Urbifossiella limnaea: one gene and its partner. The protein of the gene in region 2 interacts with the protein of the main gene of each other region in a pairwise test. Links are inferred from orthologs where the notes say so. Each region holds a gene or a part of one and is shown on either strand. Other genes may lie near its edges.

The links.
Region 1: the proteins of ETAA1_RS01910 (region 2) and rsfS interact in binary tests that used the Escherichia coli proteins (3 or more experiments, as listed by UniProt). The link is inferred for Urbifossiella limnaea from one-to-one orthologs.

The regions. Positions count from the first base shown.
Region 1 is NZ_CP036273.1:1,442,934-1,446,028, reverse strand. The notes cover bases 11-2,790. They hold rsfS (ribosome silencing factor), read left to right. Parts: upstream 11-1,085; coding sequence 1,086-1,496; downstream 1,497-2,790. Other genes in these bases: ETAA1_RS05790 (metallophosphoesterase), read right to left, coding at 2,494-2,790; rsmA (16S rRNA (adenine(1518)-N(6)/adenine(1519)-N(6))-dimethyltransferase RsmA), read left to right, coding at 1,584-2,519; ETAA1_RS05805 (phosphoglycerate dehydrogenase), read right to left, coding at 11-646. Also shown: more of ETAA1_RS05805, read right to left, coding at 1-10; more of ETAA1_RS05790, read right to left, coding at 2,791-3,095. UniProt on the Escherichia coli protein: Functions as a ribosomal silencing factor. Interacts with ribosomal protein uL14 (rplN), blocking formation of intersubunit bridge B8.
Region 2 is NZ_CP036273.1:434,301-437,403, reverse strand. What follows is about bases 17-2,804. They hold ETAA1_RS01910 (ATP-binding protein), read right to left. Parts: upstream 2,082-2,804; coding sequence 951-2,081; downstream 17-950. Other genes in these bases: ETAA1_RS01905 (HEAT repeat domain-containing protein), read right to left, coding at 2,166-2,804; ETAA1_RS01915 (DUF5682 family protein), read right to left, coding at 17-954. Outside these bases: more of ETAA1_RS01915, read right to left, coding at 1-16; more of ETAA1_RS01905, read right to left, coding at 2,805-3,103.

The DNA of each region.
Region 1 (3,095 bases), 1.0 Mb from region 2 along the record:
TCGACTCCGGCAGCATCGGCATGTGCAGGCTCACCCAGTCGGCCCGGCGGAACACGTCGTCCATCGGCAGCAGTTCGATGCCGTTGGCGGCGCAGTACGCGGAGTCGGCGTAGGGGTCGTGCCCGATGACCGTCATGCCGAAGTTGCGGCCGACGCGGGCCACCGCCTTGCCGATGCGACCCAGGCCGAGCACGCCGAGGACGGTGCCGCGGATCGGCCGGTTCGTCTGCCGCGGCCAGCCGCCGGCGGCGATGCCGTTGTGCTGGCGGATCAGGTGCCGGGCCAGCGCCAGGATCAGCGTGAACGTGTGCTCGGCCACCGACTCCTGGTTCGTGCCGGGGGCGAACGTCACGGCCACGCCGTGCTCCGTCGCGGCCGCCAGGTCGACCGCGTCGTACCCGACGCCGGCGCGGGCGATCACCTTCAACCCCTTCGCCGCCGCGGCCGCGATCACGGCGCGGGTGTACGGCTCGGACCCGGCCAGCGTCGCGACGCACCCGGGGAGCACCTCCAGCAGCTCGGCCTCGGACAGTTGGTGCGGCTTGCCCGGGAACACCAGCTCGGCGCCGGCGGCGGTGATCGCCGGGCCGTAGACGTGCTCAATGTCCTGGAGCGGGGCGGGGGCGATGAGGACGCGGGGCTTCATGGGCAGGTTTCTGGGAAAGGCGTGGGCGGCGGAGCGGGCCGGGTGTACACCAGTTGTTCACCCCTGTCCGGGCGCGACGCCGGTAGAATACGGACGTGGGGCGAGACGAACCCGGTCCTAGCGGCCGGTGTCCGATCGCCAACCCCACACCGGGCCGGGCGGGGCGAGAACCCGTGCCGGCCCGGTCCGGTTGTAGCGGACGGGCGGCGTATTCCGCCCCCAACCTGAAGCGCCCGACTTCCCGACGCAGGAAACGCGACGTGCTTCTTGATTATTGACTGAACCGGGGCGACGATTGAGTAGCGGGCGCGGACCTGGCCGTGCCCCCACCCGTCGGCCTGGTTTGTCCCCCCGGAGGCGACCCACGAGCAACAGGCACCTTACACCTGTTCCCCCGCGGCACCCGCTTCCGGAGGCACCCCTGCCATAAGGAGCCTCCTTGAACGCCGCCGCCGCCACGCTGACCGCGGACCCCGCGGTGTCTACCCCCGTCGCCCTCCCCCCCGCCCTGTCGCGGGCCTGTTTGGCCGCCCGCACCGCCGCCGACAACAAGGGCCAGGACGTACTCGTCCTGGACATGCGCGGCCTCACCCCGCTGTTCGACTTCTTCGTGATCGCCACCGGCACGAGCCGCCGGCAGATTCACACGGTGGCCGAGGAGATCGACGAGGTTCTCCGGGGCGTGGGCGACACGCGGCAGGGGATCGAGGGGTACGACGCGAGCAAGTGGGTGGTGCAGGACTACGGCGACGTGGTGGTTCACGTCTTCGACCCCGACACGCGCGACTACTACAAGCTGGAAGAGCTGTGGGCCGACGCGCCGAAGGTGGACTGGGCGGACGAGGAATAGGCCCGGCGAGCCGGGGGCCGGAGCCCCCGGCTTCCCTCGCGCCGCCGTGGGGTTCGGGTTCGTGAACCAGGGGTCTGACCGAGCACCATGAGCGACACCGAGAAGCCCACCAAGCCGACGCCGGCCGAGCGGCAGACGCTGACGTACCTCCGCCGCCTGTTCGACGCCTTCGGCCTGGAGGCGAAGAGCAAGCTCGGCCAGAACTTCCTCATCGACCTGAACCTCCTCGACCTCATCGTCCGGGCCGCCGAACTCGACCGCACCGACGCGGTGCTCGAGGTCGGCACCGGGACCGGCTCCCTCACCGCCCGCCTCGCCGACCACGCCGGCGTCGTCACCACCGTCGAGGTGGACCGGTCGCTGCAGCCGGTCGCCAAGCAGATCGTCGGCGCCCGCAAGAACGTCCACTTCGTGCTCGGCGACGCGCTGGCCGGCAAGAACGTGCTGAACCCCGACATGCTCGCCGCGTGGGACGCGTCCGCGGCGGCGTTCGGCTGCGCCCGCCGGAAGTTGGTGGCGAACCTGCCGTACGTCATCGCCACGCCGCTGGTCAGCAACCTGCTCATCGCGGGGCTGCCGATCGAGCGGATGGTGGTGATGGTGCAGTGGGAGATTGCCGAGCGGATGCGCGCGGTGGCCGGCACCAAGGACTACAACGCCCTGTCGGTGCTGGTGCAGGCGGTGGCCGACGTGGAGGTGGTGCGGAAGGTGCTGCCGGGCAACTTCCACCCGCGGCCGAAGGTGGACTCGGCGATCGTGAAGATCGTGCCGAGCGCCGAGAAGCGGGCGAAGGTCGGCGACGTGGCCCGGTTCCGGGTGTTCCTCCGCGACCTGTACGTCCACCGGCGGAAGAACCTGCGGCAGGCGCTGACCGGCTGGCCGAGCGGCCGCAAGGACAAGGACGAGGTGGACGCGAAGCTCAAGGAGCTTGGCATCGACGGCACCATCCGCTCGGAGGCGCTCGACGTGGAGCAGCACCTGCGGCTGTGCGCCGCGTTCATGCCCGCGCCGCCCGCAGCGTGAGGTGGACGATTTCCGCCGGCGCACGGACCCGCAGCGGGAACCAGTTCCCCACACCGTTCGACACCACCAGCGCGGTGTCGCCGGGCTTTCGGTACAGGCCCGACCAGTAGCGGAACATCAGCGGCCCGAACCCCACCGACTCGCCCGCCATCAGCTGCCCGCCGTGCGTGTGGCCGGACACGGTCAGGGGCAGTCCCGCCTCGGCGGCCGCGTCGAACGCGTGCGGGTGGTGCGCCAGCAGGATCGGGAACGCCCCCGCGGCCACCGTACCGGCCAACTCACGCACCACCTCCGCCGACCGCCGCTCGTCCCGGTTCCACGGCAGCCCGAGCAGTTGCACCGGCACGCCGCGGACCGTAACCGTCCGCGACTCGCCGACCAGCAGCGGCACCCGGGCGCGGGTGCGGCGGACGAATTCGACGCCGTCCTCAATCAAGTCGTGGTTGCCGACGCACAGGTACGCCCCGTGCCGCGACTGCATGTTGCTCACGGCGTCGAGCGCGGCCCCCAGGTCGGCGAGGGCGTTGTCGATCAGGTCGCCGGGGAGCAGGATCAGGTCGGCGTCGAGCCGGCTCG
Region 2 (3,103 bases):
GCTGCGGTGCGTGCCGGCGGCGCGCTGGTGGCGGACGACCTCGCTCAGGTAGCGGTGCGGCAGCTCGGCGAGGCCGCCGGCCTGGATCATCTCCCAGCACAGGTGGAAGTACGCCGGCGCCCGGTTCCCCGCCCCGTACCCCGACTGGCTCGACAGCTTGAAGTACGAGTACGGCATCAGCGTCAGCTTGCCGGGCCGGCGCCGCAGCGACGCGAGTTCGGCGTCGGTCATCGCCGGCAGCTCGGGGCCGAGCACCGGCGCGTGGAAGGCGCCGACGACCGCGACGACCTGTTCGGGCTTCACGCCGTCGTCGAGCACCTCGCGGATGCGGCGGCGCATGTACGCCTCGCGGACGAGGTTCTCGGCGCGCCACACGGGCTCGTCGGCCTCGGCGCGCAACTCGCGCCCGAGCTCGAACGCCGCGCGCTGGTACGAAGCGTCGTTCAGGTTGTGCTCGAAGCGGCGCTCCCAGTAGCTGTCGTAGTCCGGCTCGCCCTCGCGGTCGGCGATGCGCTCGTAGATCGACTCCCCGCGCTCGGGCCGCCACGCGGCGTCCTTCTCGGCCTCGCCGTCGTCCGCGTCCTTGGCGGCGCCGCGCGTCAGCCGCTCGATCTCCACGTCCTGCAACCCGAGGAACACGTCCGACGGCAGGTCGATGAACTCGACGCGGGCGCCGTGCTCCTTCGCCCACACGACGGCCTGGAACTCCGGGCTGTACGCCGCGAGCGGGTACACGAGCGTGCGCACCGGCATGCTGTCCGTGTACGCCAGGATGGCGACCGGCGGCTTCGTCCCCTTCTTTTGCAGGTGGTGCACCATCGGCCCGGCGTCGGCCAACCCCTCGACGCAGATCACCTTCGGCTTCACGCGGTCGAGCAGGGCGCGGAGGTGCCACGCGCCGCCGGGCGACAGGTGGCGCACGCCGAAGACGTGGACCGTACCGGGGGCGGTCACGAGTTCGCCTCCGCGCACGCGGTGAACAGCGGCCGCCAGTCGGCGCCGCGCTTCTTCAGCACGTTCGCCAGGTACTCGCCCCACACCACCTTGTCCTTCTCCTCGTCCTTCACGACGGCGCCCTGTAACCCCGCCGCCAGGTCGATCGGGCTGACCTCGCCCGTGCCGAAGTGACCGGCCAGCGCCATGCCGTTCGTCAGCACCGAGATCGCCTCGGCGGTCGAGAGCACGCCGGTCGGCGTCTTGATCTTGGCCTTGCCGTCGAGCGTCTGGCCGCCGCGCAGTTCGCGGAAGATGGTAACGACCTGCGTCGCGGCGTCCTCCGACGGCGGCGCCGCCTTCAGCTCCAGGTGCGCCCCCAGCTCGGCGACGCGCTTGCGGACGATATCCACCTCCGTTTCGAGCGTCGCCGGGCTCGGCAGCACGACGGTGTTGAAGCGCCGCTTCAGCGCCGCGGACATGTCGTTGACGCCGCGGTCGCGGGTGTTCGCGGTGGCGATGATGGAGAAGCCCTTCGCCGCGGGAATCTCGGTCGCCAGTTCCGGCACCGCGAGCCGCTTCTCGGACAGGAGCGAGATGAGCGCGTCCTGCACCTCGGCGGCGCAGCGGGTGATTTCCTCGAAGCGGGCGAGGGTGCCGGATTCCATGGCGCGGAACACCGGCGACTTGATGAGCGCCTCCGGGCTCGGCCCGCGGGCGATCAGCATGGCGTAGTTCCACGTGTAGCGGATCTGCTCCTCCGTGGTGCCGGCGGTGCCCTGCACCACCTTCGTGCTGTCGCCGTTGATCGCCGCCGCGAGGTGTTCGCTGAGCCACGACTTCGCCGTGCCGGGCTCACCGATCAGCAGCAGCGCGCGGTCGGTGACGAGCGTCGAGATGGCGATCTCGACGAGGCGGCGGTGGCCGATGTATTTGGGCGTGACGGCGAGGGTGCCGGCCTTGCCGCCGCAGATGTACGTGGCGACGGCCCGCGGCGACATCCGCCAGCCGGGCGGCTTCGGGTGCGTGTCGGTCTTGATGAGCTGTTCCAGCTCGGCGGCGAACATCTCTTCGGCGGGGGCGCGGAGGACGGTGGACGCGGTGCCGTTCGCGGCGGCGGGGGCGTCGTCGGGTTTCTTCTTGGCCATGACCGGGGCTCGGGGGTGAGGTGTATTGGGTTTGCCGCTTGCGGCGTAGCGGCGTTGACGCCGCTACGCCGCAAGCGGAGGGAATCAGGGCGCCGCGCCCTTCGCCTTCAGCTTGTCGATCGCCTTCTGCCAGTCCTCGCCGACGTGCTCGGCGACGTCCTTCGGGAAGCCGGCCAGCGCCTCCTCCAGCCGCGGCACCGCCGACAGCGGCAGCCGCGGGATCATGTTCGCGTACCAGTAGAACTGGTAGAAGTGCACCTTCTTCGGCCGCCGCGCCAGCCCCGCGAAGAAGGCGTCGGCCGCGTCCGGGTGCGCGACCCGGAGCAGGGTGGTCATCTCGTTCTGCACGTCGGACGGGTGCTTGGCCTTCTTCAGGGCCGCGTCGAACTCGCTCTTGGCGAACGCCAGCGCCCCCGCGTGACCCGGCCGGGCGAGGGCCTGAATCGCCCCGGTGTGCTTCGCCGCCACCGCCAGGTCGAGCCACCGCGGGTCGTACGGCTGCGGCTCCGGCCGCTCGCGCTCCGGCTCGTCCAGCTCCGAATCGTCGTCGTCATCGTCGTCGGGGTTGAGCCACTGGTACGGGTAGAAGTCGCTGTCGATCGCGTCCAGGACCGCCTCCCGCCGTTCCCACTCGGGGTCCTTCCCCCGCTTCTTCCCCCGGCCGGCCGTGGCCGCGATGTAGGGGGCGAAGCTGTCGTACAGCTCGGCCGGCGTGAGGTACGGCCGGCCGGCCTCGAACGCCTGCTGGAGTTGGTCGGGCTCCAGCTCGGCGTGCGCCGCCACCAGCGCCCGCCGCACCGCCTCGGAGCCGTCGGCCATCTGCGAGACGACCGACTCCACCACGTCGGTGCCGGAGTAGGTCGAACCTTTCACCTTCGCCAGCTCGGCCCGGCGGGCGAACAGGTCGAGCAGCAGTGCGTCGAGCTCGGCGGACTTGGCGTCGGGCAGGGCGTTGAGCAGGTCGGTGATGCGGTCGGCGGCCTCGGACGCCTTCTTCTTGTCCTTCAGCTTCAGGAACGCGT